2 regions of the Pantoea sp. SM3640 genome follow, and region 2 is predicted to be linked to the other one. Evidence: predicted binding sites of a transcription regulator. Region 2 holds the regulator's gene; the other holds the start of a gene.
What was found. The regulator PurR, encoded in region 2, represses purine synthesis genes. The targets are predictions, from matches to a motif close to CANGCAAACGTTTGCNTG.
Positions count from the first base shown of each region.

Region 1 (8,065 bases), 1.5 Mb from region 2:
GCTGGATCTGTGCCACCAGCTGTTGCGCTTCTGCCTCGCGCTGACGGTAGTTCACCGCAACCCGATAACCCCGCGCGGCCAGTAACAGCGAGGTGGCCCGTCCGATACCGCGGCTGCCACCCGTAACCAGTGCCAGTTTCATGCTGATTCTCCAGAAAAAAGGGCCGACGAAGCGGCCCCTGATGGTTAATGCTTGTCTGTGCGAAGATTACTGATAGTCGCTCATCGGCACGCAGGAGCAGAACAGATTACGGTCGCCAAATACATCATCCAGACGTTTCACCGTCGGCCAGTATTTGTTGTGGCTGCCCGCCGGGAAGACGGCCAGTTCGCGACTGTAAGGATGTGACCACTCGCTGACGATTTCCAGCTGGGTATGTGGCGCATTCACCAGTGGATTGTCGTCCAGCGGCCATTCACCTGCCGTAACCCGGTCAATCTCCATGCGGATCGCCAGCATCGCGTCGATAAAGCGATCCAGTTCGATTTTGCTCTCAGACTCGGTCGGCTCCACCATCAGCGTGCCTGCTACAGGGAAAGACATGGTCGGCGCGTGGAATCCGTAATCGATCAGGCGCTTAGCGATATCCAGCTCACTGATACCGGTCTGCTCTTTCAGCGGGCGGATGTCGAGAATACATTCATGCGCCACGCGTCCGTCACGGCCAGTGTAAAGCACCGGATAGGCGGACTGCAGGCGGCTGGCGATGTAGTTGGCATTCAGAATGGCGACTGAACTGGCCTGCTTCAGCCCTTCCGCACCCATCATGCGAATGTACATCCAGCTGATCGGCAGAATAGAGGCGCTGCCAAACGGCGCTGCGGAGACCGCGCCCTGCTGCGTCAGCACACCGTCAATCTGCACCACGCTGTGCCCCGGAACAAACGGCGCCAGGTGCGCTTTCACGCCAATCGGTCCCATACCCGGACCGCCGCCGCCGTGCGGAATGCAGAAGGTTTTATGCAGATTGAGGTGCGAGACATCGGCGCCGATGTAGCCCGGCGTGGTAATGCCGACCTGCGCATTCATATTCGCGCCATCAAGATAAACCTGGCCGCCGTACTGATGCACAATCTGGCACACCTCACGGATGGTCTCTTCGTAAACGCCGTGGGTGGACGGATACGTCACCATGATGCAGGAGAGCTTATCGCCCGCCTGCGCCGCTTTTTCGCGCAGGTCGCCGAGGTCGATGTTGCCCTGTTTATCGCAGGCCACCACCACCACGTCCATGCCCGCCATCTGGGCTGAAGCCGGGTTCGTACCGTGCGCCGAGCTCGGTATCAGGCAGAGATGACGATCGCCCTCGCCGCGGCTTTCGTGATAGCGGCGGATCGCCAGCAGCCCGGCATATTCACCCTGCGCGCCGGAGTTCGGCTGCATACAGAGTGCGTCATAGCCGGTGAGCTGCACCAGCCACTGTGAAAGCTGGCCGATCATCTGCAGATAGCCGGTCGCCTGTTCCGCCGGGCAGAACGGATGTAATTCTGCAAATTCCGGCCAGGTGATCGGGATCATTTCGGCAGCAGCATTCAGCTTCATGGTGCAGGAACCGAGCGGGATCATCGCCTGATTCAGCGCCAGATCCTTTTTCTCCAGGCTGTGCATGTAACGCATCATCTCGGTTTCGCTGTGATGACGGTTGAACACCGGATGGGTCAGGATCTCGCTGTGGCGTTGCAGGCCAGCCGGAATCGCATGGCTTTCGCTGGCGACTTCGCTGTCGAGCTTTTCCAGATCCTGGCCGTGCTCATCACCCAGCAGAATAGCGAACAGCGCCAGAATATCGTCGCGGCAGGTGGTTTCATCCAGCGTGATGCCAACGGCGTTATGGATGTCACTGCGCAGGTTAACGCCAAAGCTCAGGGCGCGATTCAGCACGGCGGCTTTATCCGCCACTTCCACTGTCAGCGTATCGAACCAGTGCTGATGGCGCAGCTTCAGGCCGCCCTGCTGCAGTCCGGCTGCCAGAATATTCGTGAAGCGGTGAATGCGTGAGGCAATGCGTTTCAGACCGGCCGGGCCGTGGAACACCGCGTAGAGACCGGCGATGTTGGCCAGCAGCACCTGCGACGTACAGATGTTGGAATTAGCCTTTTCACGGCGGATATGTTGTTCGCGGGTCTGCATCGCCATACGCAGCGCCGTATTGCCTGCGGCATCACGTGACACACCGATGATGCGGCCTGGCATGGAGCGTTTATGCTCATCGCGGCTGGCGAAGAAGGCGGCATGCGGGCCGCCGTAACCCATTGGCACGCCGAAGCGCTGAGCGGAACCAAAGACGATGTCTGCGCCCTGCTTACCTGGCGCTTCCAGTAACACCAGCGACATAAAGTCCGCCGCCATGCTGACTACGACTTTGCGTGCTTTCAGCCCGGCAATCAGCGCGCTGTAATCATGCGCTTCACCCGTTGTGCCCACCTGTTGCAATAGCACGCCAAACAGGTCGTCGTGATCGGATGCCTTGTCGGCGCTGTCGATGATCAGTTCGAAGCCGAACGTCTCCGCACGGGTACGGACCACATCCAGCGTCTGCGGATGAATATCGTCGGCAATGAAGAATTTATTGGCGTTTTTGAGCTTACTGACGCGTTTTGCCATTGCCATCGCTTCGGCGGCGGCAGTGGCTTCATCCAGCAGCGAGGCGGACGCGATATCCATGCCGGTGAGATCCAGCGTCAGCTGCTGAAAGTTCAGCAGCGCTTCCAGACGGCCTTGTGAAACTTCAGGCTGATACGGCGTATAGGCGGTGTACCAGCCTGGATTTTCAAGCATGTTACGCAGGATAACCGGCGGGGTAATAACCGCGCTGTATCCCATACCGATCCAGGATTTGTACCGCATATTCTGGCTGGCAATGGCTTTCAGTTCGGCCAGCGCCTGCTGTTCCGTAGCGGCTTCGCCCACCGCGGGCGGGCCAGGCAGCTGAATATCTGCCGGCACAATCGTGCTGATTAACGCGTCCAGCGAACGGGCACCAATCGCGTCAAGCATCTGCGCCTGCTGCTCAGGTGAAGGACCAATATGGCGCTCGATGAATGCACCGTTGTGTTCAAGCTGGCTGAGAGTCTGAGTCATTAGCAGTAAATCCTGAATCGGGCTGGGGGAACCGGAGAGCAAACAGAAATCTGCGGCCTCTGCACGAGGCCGCCTGACGACTACTCGTCGATGGAGGCTTTGTAAGCATCCGCATCCAGCAACGTGTCGATTTCAGACGCGTCGCTGGCTTTGATTTTAAATAACCAGCCGCCGTCATAAGGCTCGCTGTTGACCTGCTCCGGCGAGTCGGTCAGCGCTTCGTTGACCGCCACAATCTCACCGCTGATCGGCGCATAGATGTCTGAGGCCGCTTTAACGGATTCAGCCACCGCGCACTCTTCACCGGCAGCAAACGTCGCGCCCACTTCAGGCAGATCAACAAACACCATGTCGCCCAGTAACTCCTGCGCATGTTCCGTAATCCCCACCGTGTAGCTGCCATCGGCTTCTTTGCGCACCCATTCGTGGCTGTCGCGGTACTTCAACGTATTCGGCACATTGCTCATTGGCCATTTCTCCTGAATAAAATTTACTGGGCGACCGGTTTACCGGCGCGGACAAAAACGGGACGGGTAACCTGAACCGGCATCTGGCGGTTACGGATCTCAACGATGGCAGTGCTGCCAACAGAGGCAGGAACACGCGCCAGGGCGATGCTGTAACCCAGCGTCGGTGAGAAAGAACCACTGGTGATGATGCCTTCCTGCAACTGCCCCTGGTCATCGGTGAAACGCACCGGCTGGCCGTTACGCAGCACCCCTTTTTCTGTGAGGATCAGCCCCACCAGTATTTCGGTGCCACGTTCACGCTGCAGTTCCAGCGCTTCCCGGCCGATGAAATCGCGATCGGCGGGTTCCCAGCAGACGGTCCAGCCCATGTTGGCGGCCAGCGGTGACACGCCTTCATCCATCTCCTGACCATAAAGATTCATACCCGCCTCCAGACGCAGCGTATCGCGTGCGCCAAGGCCAGCCGGTTTTACACCAGCGGCCAGCAGACGCTGCCAGAAATCGGCCGCTTCTTCTGCGGGCATCGCAATTTCATAGCCCGCTTCGCCGGTGTAGCCGGTCGTAGCGATAAACAGGTCACCTGACTGCACACCGAAAAACGGCTTCATGCCAGCGACAGCCAGACGCTGTTCTTCGCTGAACAGGGTCTGCGCTTTCTGCTGCGCCTGCGGCCCCTGCACGGCAATCAGCGCCAGGTCATCACGTTCGGTGAGCGTAATGCCATAGCCCTCTGCGTGTTGGGTAATCCAGGCGAGGTCCTTCTCACGGGTCGCGGAGTTCACCACCAGCCTGAAGAACGCTTCGCTCATAAAGTAAACAATTAAATCATCAATGACGCCACCTGAAGCATTCAGCATGCCGGTGTAGAGCGCTTTACCCGGCTGCGTCAGTTTTGCCACATCATTTGCCAGCAGGTAGCGCAGGAATTCGCGGGTACGCGGACCTGTCAGGTCAACAATGGTCATGTGAGAGACATCAAACATACCGGCGTCGCTGCGCACCACATGATGTTCATCCATCTGGGAGCCATAGTGCAGCGGCATCATCCAGCCATGAAAATCTACCATGCGGGCACCGCAGGCCTGATGCTGTTCAAACAGAGGTGTTTGCTGAGTCATAACCATCCTGTGCAGAAGCGGTTGAGTGCAAAAGTGCGCCGGAATTAAGGGCCGACGCAAACGTTCTCTTACGGCTGACGTTACCACCGAATCTGACGATTAACCATAAGCAAACCGGGGTCGAAAGCAGATGCACAGCCTAACCAGGAACAGCTGACCACAGGATAAAAAACTGCAATTTTGTGATTAATCGCGCAATAAATGCAGGGCTTTTAAATATACGCAGCAAATTTATGCGGGATGGCATTCAGGATGTTAAAAAAATTCCGCACCCTGCCAGGAGATGAATGAGAAAAAGTAATGCGAATTCGGCCGCAAAATTAGAATAAATCAAACGAAGATCCCTGATGGTGCAGCGTTGCCTTTTGGTGGTGCAGAGGGGTTAAGGGATAAAAAAAGCCAGCAGATGCTGGCTTATCAGAAGGTGTGGATTTAGCGTAGCCAGGCGGGCAAATCATTCAGGCCCATCGCCTGCTTCAGCATCATGGGTTTTACCCCAGGCAGGCGATCGGCCAGTTTCAGACCGACGTCGCGCAGCAGTTTTTTTGCCGGATTATTACCGGCGAACATTTCACGGAAGCCCTGCATTCCCGCCAGCATCATGGCAGCACTGTGCTTACGGCTGCGCTCGTAGCGACGCAGATAAAGGTGCTGACCAATATCTTTACCCTGCTGATGCAGACGGCGAATTTCACCAATCAATTCGGCGGCATCCATAAAGCCAAGGTTAACGCCCTGACCCGCCAGTGGATGAATGGTGTGGGCCGCATCGCCCACCAGCGCCAGGCGGTGTGCCGCAAAGTTGCGAGCATAGCGCGCCACCAGCGGGAACGACTGACGCTCGCTCTCGAGCTGGCACAGGCCAAGGCGCATATCAAACGCCACTGAGAGATGCTGATTGAACAGCGCTTCCGGCATGGTTTCCAGACGACTCGCTTCCTGCGGCGAGAGCGACCAGACGATGGAGCTCAGATGGGGATCCTGCATCGGCAGGAAAGCCAGAATGCCGTCGCCGTGGAACACCTGGCGCGCTACCGCATCGTGAGGCTTCTCAGTGCGGACGTTAGCCACTAACGCATGGTGATCGTAATCCCAGAAGGTCAGCGGAATATCGGCTTTATTACGCAGCCAGGAGTTAGCCCCGTCAGCGGCAATCATTAATCGCGCGCTTAACATGCTGCCATCCTGCAGGGTAATAAAGGCTTCGTTGTCGCCAAATGCCACCTGCTGTAACTGCGAGGGTGCCATCAGCGTTACGTCACTGCAGGCGCTGGCGCGTTGCCAGAGCGCGTTATGAATCACCGGGTTTTCGATGATATGGCCCAGATGCGACAGGCCCTGCTGCTCATCATCAAAGGCGATGGTGCCGAAACTGTCCTTATCCCACACTTCCATGCCGTGATATGCGCGGCAGCGCAGCGAGAGAATGGTCGACCAGACATCCAGCTTCTGCAGCAGCCGTTCGCTGGCAGCATTGATTGCCGACACGCGAATGGACGGAGACGCACTCAGCGCCAGCGGTGGCTCCGGCGATTTTTCCAGCACGGCGATGCGCAGCCCGCTGCCCTGCAAGCCGCAGGCCACCGCCAGCCCCACCATACCGCCACCGGCAATCACCACATCAAAAGTTTGCATCTGAGCCTCTTTATTAACGCTTAACCCAGCCAAGCGTACGCTCAGCCAGTTGATTTCGTAACCACGGCAGATGATCCATCGCCAGCAGACCCAGGTTGCGACCGGCCACCATCGGGCCATAGCGATTCGCAAAGACACGAACCAGACCGTCGGTAATACCGATAGTCGCGGCGCGGTCGGGCTGACGACGCTGCTGGTAATGGTTCAGCACCGCATAGCTGCCGGGGTCCTGCTGCTGGCGATGGGCGGCGGCCAGGGTTTCGGCCAGCGACATCACATCCCGCAGGCCAAGATTGAAGCCCTGACCAGCAATCGGATGCAGCGTCTGTGCTGCATTGCCCACCACCGCCACGCGGTGGGTCACGGGCGAGATCGCCCGGTGGAGTGCCAGCGGGTAATATTCACGCTGACCGGTGTGGGTGAATTTGCCCAGGCGCCAGCCAAAGGCACGCTGAAGCTGGCTCAGAAATTCGGCCTCGCTCCACTGCTCAATGCGTTCACGCTGCGAAAGCGGATGACACCAGACCAGTGACAGACGGTTGCCGGACATCGGCAGCAACGCCAGCGGGCCATGTTCGGTGAAACGCTCGAATGCCCGGCCCTGATGAGGCAACGCAGTGGTGACATTGGCAATCGCTGCGAGCTGCTGATAGTCGTCCCGCTGCCACTGAATACCGCACGAGGCGGCCAGCGCAGAGCGCGTGCCATCCGCCGCTACCAGCAGTTTGCCGCTCAGTTGCTCGCCACTGTCCAGCGTCACCTCAACCTGCTGCTCGCTGCGTTGGGCATGCGTAACGCGCGCCGGACAGCGCAGCGTCACGCCTGGCGCTTTTTTCAGTTCAGCAAATAGCCGCTGACCGACGTCAAACAGTTCGACCACCTGTCCCAGCGCCGGAATCGCGTAATCAGCCGCTGCCAGCGACACAAAGCCAGCGTGCCCGCGGTCGGAAACATGGATATCGGTAATCGGGGTGGCACAACTGGCGATGCGCTGCCACAGATTGATGTCCGCCAGCTGCTGGCAGGTGCCGGCAGAGAGCGCAATCGCGCGGCCATCGAAACCAGGATGCGCCCGACTGCCAGGCTCACTGCTTTCAATCAGCGTCACCGGCAGTGTGCCCTGGGTGAGATGGGAGATCGCCAGCGCCAGCATCGCCCCGGTCATGCCGCCTCCGGCAATCAGAATCGTCATGCCTGTTTTGCCGCCGCCATCAGTGCTTCAATCTCATCGGCCTCTTTCACCACGCTGTCGGTGAGATTCTCAATGCCATCTTCCGTAATCACAATGTCATCTTCAATTCGGATGCCGATGCCGCGATACTGTGCGGGCACGTCCGCATCCGGGGCGATATAAAGGCCCGGCTCGACGGTTAACACCATGCCCGGCTCCAGAATCCGGTCGCGGCTCGGCGTGCCATAGTGACCGACATCGTGCACATCCAGCCCCAGCCAGTGGCTCAGGCCGTGCATAAAGAACCGACGATGCGCCTCTTCGGCAAGCAGGGTATCAACGTCGCCCTCAAGGATGCCCAGTTCAACCAGACCGGTAATCATGATGCGCACCACTTCATCATTCACTTCACGAATGCTGACGCCAGGGCGGAACATCTCAAGCGATCGCTTCAGCGAAGCCAGCACGATGTCGTAAATCGCGCGCTGCGCCGGGCTGAATTTGCCGTTAACCGGGAAGGTGCGGGTGATATCGCCCGCATAGCCGTAGAATTCACAGCCTGCATCGATCAGCACCAGATCGCCGTCAC
Region 1 is NZ_CP064872.1:576,344-584,408, reverse strand. Features, by position in the region: gene IV493_RS02820 (SDR family oxidoreductase) at 1-142, opposite strand, end outside; gene gcvP (aminomethyl-transferring glycine dehydrogenase) at 209-3,082, opposite strand; gene gcvH (glycine cleavage system protein GcvH) at 3,163-3,549, opposite strand; gene gcvT (glycine cleavage system aminomethyltransferase GcvT) at 3,573-4,670, opposite strand; gene ubiI (FAD-dependent 2-octaprenylphenol hydroxylase) at 5,103-6,305, opposite strand; gene ubiH (2-octaprenyl-6-methoxyphenyl hydroxylase) at 6,319-7,497, opposite strand; gene pepP (Xaa-Pro aminopeptidase) at 7,494-8,065, opposite strand, start outside.
Region 1: a site for PurR is predicted at 4,724-4,741, ahead of gcvT (glycine cleavage system aminomethyltransferase GcvT). Genes of this name have one in related genera too.

Region 2 (8,065 bases):
TAGGCTACACCGACGAAAGCGAAGGTGCGGTGATCGAGCTGACCTACAACTGGGGCGTTGATAAATATGACCTCGGCGATGCTTATGGTCACATCGCGCTGGGCGTCGATGACGCAGCAGCAGCCTGTGAACGTATCCGCAAAGATGGCGGCAATGTGACCCGTGAAGCGGGCCCGGTTAAAGGCGGCTCCACCATTATTGCCTTTGTTGAAGATCCCGATGGCTACAAAATCGAGCTGATCGAGAACAAAGATGCCGGTAACGGCCTGGGCAACTAAACCTGCCCCTCAGCCCGCCTGACCCGGTGGGCTGAATCCCTTTCTCTGCGCTTCATCTGCTGCACCCGTCCCCGTTTTTTGCCATAATACGCGCTGCCCTTTTTCTGCAACGAGATCCTGATGTCTGAATCGAATTCCCCTAATGCACTCAATCAACGTTTCCGTGGCTTCTATCCGGTGGTGATCGACGTTGAAACCGCTGGTTTCAACGCGCAAACCGATGCGTTACTGGAGATTGCCGCTATCACGCTGAAAATGGATGAAGAGGGATGGATTCAGATTGACCAGACGCTGCATTTCAACGTCGAACCCTTTGTCGGCTCGCTGCTGCATCCGGAAGCGCTGGCCTTTACCGGTATCGATCCGAGTAATCCGCTGCGCGGCGCGGTGAGTGAATATGAGGCGCTGCACGCCATTTTCAAAATGGTGCGCAAGGGTATTAAAGATAGCGGCTGCAATCGCGCCATTATGGTGGCGCACAATGCCACGTTTGATCTGAACTTTATGTCAGCGGCAGCAGAACGTGCCAGCCTGAAGCGCAATCCGTTTCACCCGTTTGCCACCTTTGATACCGCAGCGCTGAGCGGACTGGTGCTGGGTCAGACGGTGCTGGCGAAAGCCTGTATTGCGGCGGGAATGGAGTTTGACAGTACGCAGGCGCATTCAGCGCTCTATGACACTCAGCAGACGGCGACACTGTTCTGCGAGCTGGTGAACCGCTGGAAACGGTTAGGTGGCTGGCCTCTGCCCTTCGCCGGGGGCGACGCAGACGCCACGACATCCGCATAAGGGATGCCACAATGAAAGAGGCCGACATAATGTCGGCCTTTTTTTATTCTGCTTCTTTAAATTTTTCTGCGGTCTCTTTGATCAGCGACTGCAGTTCACCACGCTGTAACATCTCGACGATGATGTCGCATCCACCAACCAGTTCACCATCCACCCATAGCTGCGGGAAGGTCGGCCAGTTAGCGTATTTCGGCATCTCGGCACGAATGTCCGGGTTCTGCAGAATATCCACGTAAGCAAAACGCTCACCGCAGGCTGACAGCGCCTGCACCGCCTGTGCAGAGAAACCGCAGCTTGGCAGTTTCGGGGAACCTTTCATGTACAGCAGGATCGGGTTTTCTGCGATCTGGCGCTGAATTTTTTCTACAGTACTCATAATTGCCTTCCTTAATTCGTTACTTCGTGTTTGTTTATTGTAGCGACTTCGCAGCGTGACTGAAAATGAGATTTTGCTCCCTGCCCGATTAAATGACCATCATTGTTAAGTCCCGTGCGCAGGACATTTAATTTCAGGTATTAACAGCTGGTAACAGTTTAATAATTCGTAATAATTCCGTTGGTATAACATGCTGAAAATGTTCATTTTCAGTGCAATCACGTGGGCTGCAAAGATTAACATTAAAAGGCATTACAGTTTTTAAGCGAACTGGACTAGAATGGCCTGGGCACTGATCCTGGATCAGATTAATCTCAACTTTGTCGCGGTGCGTAGTGGCCCTGACAACTTAACTAATTAATGGACTATGCGTTTAATCATTACGCTTTTTATGCTGGCCTTTGCGCAACTGTTTTTCAACATCGCCGCTGCGTCGCCTCACGCGCCGGTGAACGTCAATACGCATAAAGCAGAGAAAAAGAGTGCGCGCGACGATGAACGCCGCAAGCGTCGCCCGGTAAAAACGGTGACGAAAAAAACTCGTCTCAGCCCTGACCAAAAACTTAAAACGAAAAAACAAAAAAAAGTCGAACTCACTGCTAAACAGACGCCTGCTAAGAAGACCTCGCTCAAAACCGCCCGTATCAGCAAAAGCAAAGAAAAAAATAAAGAGAAGAAACGCTATGGGCATCAGCGCCAGCTGAAAACCGCTGAGGTCACCACCCGCGAGCCAGGCACGATTAAAATGAGCAAATCCCACCGCCAGCGCTATCAGAAGGCGCGTGAGACCGCAATGACCAAGCTGATGGGGCAGTTGGGTAAACCCTATCAGTGGGGCGGCACCTCTCCACATACCGGTTTCGATTGCAGCGGTCTGGTCTGGTATGCCTATAAAGACCTGGTGAAATTTAAGATCCCGCGTACCGCTAACGAGATGTATCACCTGCGTGACGCCGCGCCGATCAAGCGTGAGTCGCTGGAGAAAGGCGATCTGGTCTTCTTCCGTATTAATGGCCGCGGCACAGCGGACCACGTCGGCGTTTATTTGGGCGATGGCAAGTTTATTCAGTCGCCACGTACCGGCAAAGATATTCAGATCAGTGCATTAGGGGAAGATTACTGGCAGCGCCACTATATTGGTGCCCGTCGGGTGATGACGCCGAAAACGATACGCTGAGCAGCAGAACAGTCAGAAAAAAGCCGGGATAATCCCGGCTTTTTTTATTAGTGCAGAATGGCAGTAAAACTAAAGGCCACAATCATCAGCAGACAGCCGACAGTGGTCATCAAAGCCAGTTTCAAATCGGTACTCATTGCTTGCTCCTTAGTCACACACTTTGCAGGGATATGGCATTTTCCCACAGGGTCCGGTAAAAATCTCGTTTTATCCGTTCAGCCTTGTTAGAATCCCGCCTTTGTTGCGCAACGCGCGCAACCCTGATTCCGTTTGCGCATCTTTTCTGGCGTTTTTTCTCCGCCAGCGGCCTGTTTACCGGCCAGAAAAGCCGCATTTTTGCGGAAAAAACCCTGAGCAGACGCAAACGTTTAACATTACGCTTATCATAGAGTTAGGTAAGCACTGGAGTCCGATTTTCATGGCAACAATTAAAGATGTGGCGAAACGCGCTGGCGTCTCAACGACCACCGTTTCGCACGTCATCAATAAAACCCGCTTTGTCGCTGAAGAAACACGCGAGGCGGTCTGGCAGGCAATTAAGGAACTGCACTACTCGCCAAGTGCTGTGGCGCGCAGCCTGAAAGTAAACCACACCAAAACGCTGGGCCTGCTTGCCACCTCCAGCGAAGCGCCCTATTTCGCTGAAATTATTGAAGCGGTTGAAAACCACTGTTTTGACAAAGGCTATACGCTGATTCTGGGTAATGCGCATAACGATCTGCAAAAACAGCGCGCCTACCTCAGCATGATGGCGCAGAAGCGCGTCGATGGTCTGCTGGTGATGTGCTCTGAGTATCCGGACGATCTGCTGCAGATGCTGGAAGAGAACCGCAATATCCCGATGGTGGTGATGGACTGGGGCGAATCGCGCGCCGACTTTACTGACACGGTGCTGGATAATGCTTTCCAGGGCGGCTATCTGGCGGGACGCTATCTGATTGAACGCGGACACCGTGATATTGGTGCTATCCCCGGTCAGATGGAGCGTAACACCGGCGGTGGACGCCATGCCGGTTTCCTAAAGGCACTGGAAGAAGCGGGTATTCAGCCGCGTGCCGAGTGGATTGTACAGGGTGACTTTGAGCCGGAGTCGGGCTATCAGGCGATGCAGCAGATCCTGTCGCAGAAGCAGCGCCCGACGGCGGTGTTCTGCGGCGGTGATATCATGGCGATGGGGGCCATTTGCGCCGCCGACGAGATGGGTCTGCGCGTGCCGCAGGATATTTCGGTCATCGGCTATGACAATGTGCGCAACGCCCGCTATTTCGCCCCTGCCCTGACCACGGTGCATCAGCCAAAAGCCCAGCTGGGTGAGAAAGCGCTGGATATGCTGCTTGACCGCATCACCAGTAAGCGTGAAGTGTCTCAAACGATTGAAGTCCATCCGACGCTGATTGAGCGCCGTTCAGTGGCGGATGGTCCGTTCCGCGACTATCGCCGCTAATCCTCGCTTAACCACTCCTGATTAAGCGTTTGCGCATCACCCAGATAGCTGAGCAACCAGCCTGTCGCCGGTGATGCGCGATCCTCTGCCCAGCTGACGCAACAAGGGCTATCCGGAAATGCCACCGGCAGCGTCAGTTCGACCAGCTCGCCGCTGTCGAGCAGTGGTCTGGCCAGATGACCCGGCACCATCGCCACACACAAGCCTGCCTGCACGCACTCCAGTCCGGTTTGCCACTCCGGCACCACCAGCCTGCGCTGGTTATCCAGCGTCCATGTCATACGACGCGGCAGTGCGCGTGATGTATCTTCCAGCACCAGTGACGGCCAGCTACGCAGCGTGTCATCATCGATCTGGTTCGCCTGAGTCAGAGGATGATCGGGCGCGACCACGCAGCGCCAGTTGAGCGTACCCATATCTCGAAATGCAAACCGTCCGCCTACCGGAATCGCCTGGGTGGCCCCAATCGCAACTTCCACCCGGCCATCGGCCAGTGCATCCCAGACGCCGTTAAAAACTTCATAGCTGATGATCAGTTCCATATCGGGAAAGTGGCGATAAAAATCTTTAACAAGCTGCCGGGTGCGCTGAGGTTTGGCGATGCGGTCAACGGCAATGCTGAGCTGCCCGCGCCAGCCATTGGCCAGCTGCTGACACTGCCGCCGGGTGGCAAGCATTTTTTTGATGACGCTGCGCCCTTCCCGGACAAAATGTTCGCCTGCTGGCGTCAGCACCACTTCGCGATGCTGGCGTTCGAACAGTGGCACTGCCAGCCAGTTCTCCAGCTGACGCACCGTGTAGCTGATGGCAGAGGGCACCCGATGCAGCTCCTGAGCAGCGGCGCTGAAGCTGCCCCCGCGGGCGACCGCGTCAACGACCTCTAATGCATATTCTGACCACATAATCTGCCTTCAAAAATTTTAACAGCAATCGGCAAATATTACCGTTTCACAGCGGCAAACGCACCTTTTACACTCTGCCGCGTTCATCCTGCAAAAATGAGAATGAGATGTTGTCGAATAAAGGATTTATGCCCTACCTTGCCCTGCTGAGCATGCTCGGCTTTTTAGCCACAGATATGTATCTGCCCGCCTTTGGTGCGATGCAGCAAACGTTTAATACCTCGCCGGGCCTGATCAGCGCCAGTATGAGTCTCTTTCTGGCGGGTTTCGCCTGTGGGCAGCTCTTCTGGGGACCGCTTTCCGATCGCATTGGACGTAAACCGGTGCTGCTGGCCGGACTGGCCATGTTTGGCATCGGCTGTGCGGGCATGCTGTGGGTGAATGATACCACTCTGATGCTGGCGCTGCGCTTTGTGCAGGCGATTGGCGTCTGTGCTGCGGCCGTGAGCTGGCAGGCACTGGTAGTGGATCGCTATCCTGCCGCGCGCGCTAACAAAGTCTTTGCCACGATTATGCCGCTGGTTGCGCTCTCCCCGGCGCTGGCCCCGTTGCTGGGTGCCTGGCTCATCGGCCATTTCCACTGGCGTTCGATTTTCCTGGTGCTGACGCTGATTGCGGTGGCGTTGATTCTGACCACGCTGCGCCTGCCCACCGTACGCCAGGAAGCACGCGAGAAAGGCACCCAGCCCGGATTTTTCACCCTGCTGAAATCACGGGTTTACAGCGGCAACGTGCTGATCTACTCCGCCTGTTCAGCCAGTTTTTTTGCCTGGCTGACCGGCTCGCCGTTTATTCTGGCGGATCTGGGCCTTTCACCCGCCGATATCGGTCTGAGTTATGTGCCCCAGACGTTCGCCTTTTTGATTGGTGGATTCGGCTGTCGCGCCCTGCTCAACCGCTTTAATGGCGCTCAGCTGTTACCGTGGCTGCTGGGCATTTACAGCCTGAGCATTCTGGCGCTGTTTGCCGTCGCGCTGTCAGGCGGCAGCACGCTGGTGAGCCTGATGGTGCCGTTCTGCGGTATGGCGCTGGCTAACGGTGCGATCTATCCAATTGTGGTTTCCAGTGCGCTGACACCCTTCCCGCACGCCACCGGTAAAGCGGCCGCATTGCAGAACACTTTACAGCTAGGACTCTGCTTCGCTGCAAGCCTGGCAGTCTCTGCCGGATTAACGCATGCACTGTTTACCACTACGCTGATGATGACGGTGACGATTCTGCTGGCGCTGGTGGGTTACGCCATGCAGCGTACCGCAAGCGCACAAACTGTTGTTGCCTCCGCGCAACCTGCCTGCCAGGATAATCAGTGACACACTGACTTTTTCGTTAGCCTCCTAACAATAAGTCATTGAATATTGACCCGCGTGAGCATATACTCATCCGGGTCAACAAATCTGTAATAAATCAACAATATAATAACGTAATAATCTGATTGGCACCCTGTTGCCGGGACGGTATTCGCGCGCGTTATTCTTACCCAGACCGACCTGCTGCAGGCTAGTCCAGTCCTCTGTATCACACAGTCAACCGGTGTGCGGAGTCATCCGTACCGTTTCTCAATGCCTGACGAAATTGACTACTCTTTGTTCAGGTTCAGATTGGACAGGTGGTGGAAAAGCTATGAGTTCATCTTATGCAGAAGCAGTGAGCCCTGAAGAAAACCATTGGTATCGCATCGTCCACGAGATGCTGGAAAAAGCGGATATTGAAATTAATGGTTCACGTCCCTGGGATATTCATATTAATCATCCCGGCTTTTTTAAGCGTGTTCTGCAGGAGGGATCGCTTGGGCTCGGTGAGAGCTATATGGATGGCTGGTGGGAGTGCGATCGGCTGGATATTTTCTTCCATCAGGTGCTGAAACATAAACTCGATCAGCAACTCCCGCATCACTTTAAAGATACGCTGCGCATTGCCGCTGCCCGCTTAACCAATCTGCAGTCGAAAAAGCGGGCCTGGATTGTCGGTAAAGAGCATTACGACCTGGGTAACGATCTCTTTTCACTGATGCTTGACCCCTATATGCAATATTCCTGTGGCTACTGGAAAGAGGCCACGACCCTGGCGACGGCGCAGGAAGCCAAGCTGGATATGATTTGCCGTAAATTAGCGCTGAAACCCGGAATGTCGCTGCTGGATATCGGCTGTGGCTGGGGCGGACTCGCGGAATTTGCCGCACGTCATTATGGCGTTAACGTGCATGGCGTGACGATTTCCGCCGAACAACAGAAACTGGCGCAGCAGCGCTGTAGCGGATTAGACGTCACGATTCTGTTGCAGGATTATCGCGATCTGAATGAGCAGTTTGATCGCATCGTTTCAGTAGGCATGTTCGAGCATGTCGGGCCGAAGAATTACGCCACCTATTTTGATGTGGTTGATCGTAATTTAAAACCTGACGGTATTTTCCTGCTTCACACCATTGGCGCAATTAAAACCGATATGAGCGTCGATCCCTGGATCGACAAATATATCTTCCCCAACGGCTGCCTGCCTTCAGTGCGTCACGTGGCGGATGCCAGCGAGCCGCATTTTATCCTGGAAGACTGGCATAACTTTGGTGCCGATTACGACAAAACGCTGATGGCCTGGCATGAGCGCTTTTTGCAGGCCTGGCCGGAGCTGGCCGATAACTATGGCGAACGCTTTAAGCGGATGTTCTCCTATTATCTCAATGCCTGTGCGGGTGCCTTCCGCGCGCGTGATATTCAGCTGTGGCAGATTGTGTTCAGTCGCGGTGTTGAGGGTGGATTACGGGTGGCGCGGTAGGGAGTGTCAGTTTGTTAAGAGGGTGATCCCGTGCTGAAGGTTTTAAAAAACTGGCCTGTTTTGAGAATGGAACTGCGCAGGGAACACAGTCAGATCGGAAAGTCGCAAAACCCGTCATCCCTGACATGCTCGGCCCGCGCGATTACGCACCTCATCCCTGAGGTGCGCCCGTTGCCGGGCCAACACGTTGCGTTGTTCAAAAACGCTCCCGGCGTTTTTGTCCCAGTTGCGGAACGCTTTCCTCTTCTGACTGTGTTCCCTGCGCTTCGGGCTATTATACCGCTGCCAGAATCACACGATTTGGCTTTCCAGCAGTCTTTGCGGGTTATT
Region 2 is NZ_CP064872.1:2,053,070-2,061,134, forward strand. Features, by position in the region: gene gloA (lactoylglutathione lyase) at 1-278, shown strand, start outside; gene rnt (ribonuclease T) at 399-1,067, shown strand; gene IV493_RS09535 (Grx4 family monothiol glutaredoxin) at 1,111-1,446, opposite strand; gene IV493_RS09540 (C40 family peptidase) at 1,811-2,620, shown strand; gene IV493_RS09545 (YnhF family membrane protein) at 2,668-2,757, opposite strand; gene purR (HTH-type transcriptional repressor PurR) at 3,039-4,064, shown strand; gene punR (DNA-binding transcriptional activator PunR) at 4,061-4,966, opposite strand; gene punC (purine nucleoside transporter PunC) at 5,074-6,276, shown strand; gene cfa (cyclopropane fatty acyl phospholipid synthase) at 6,587-7,735, shown strand; gene IV493_RS09570 (riboflavin synthase subunit alpha) at 8,064-8,065, opposite strand, start outside.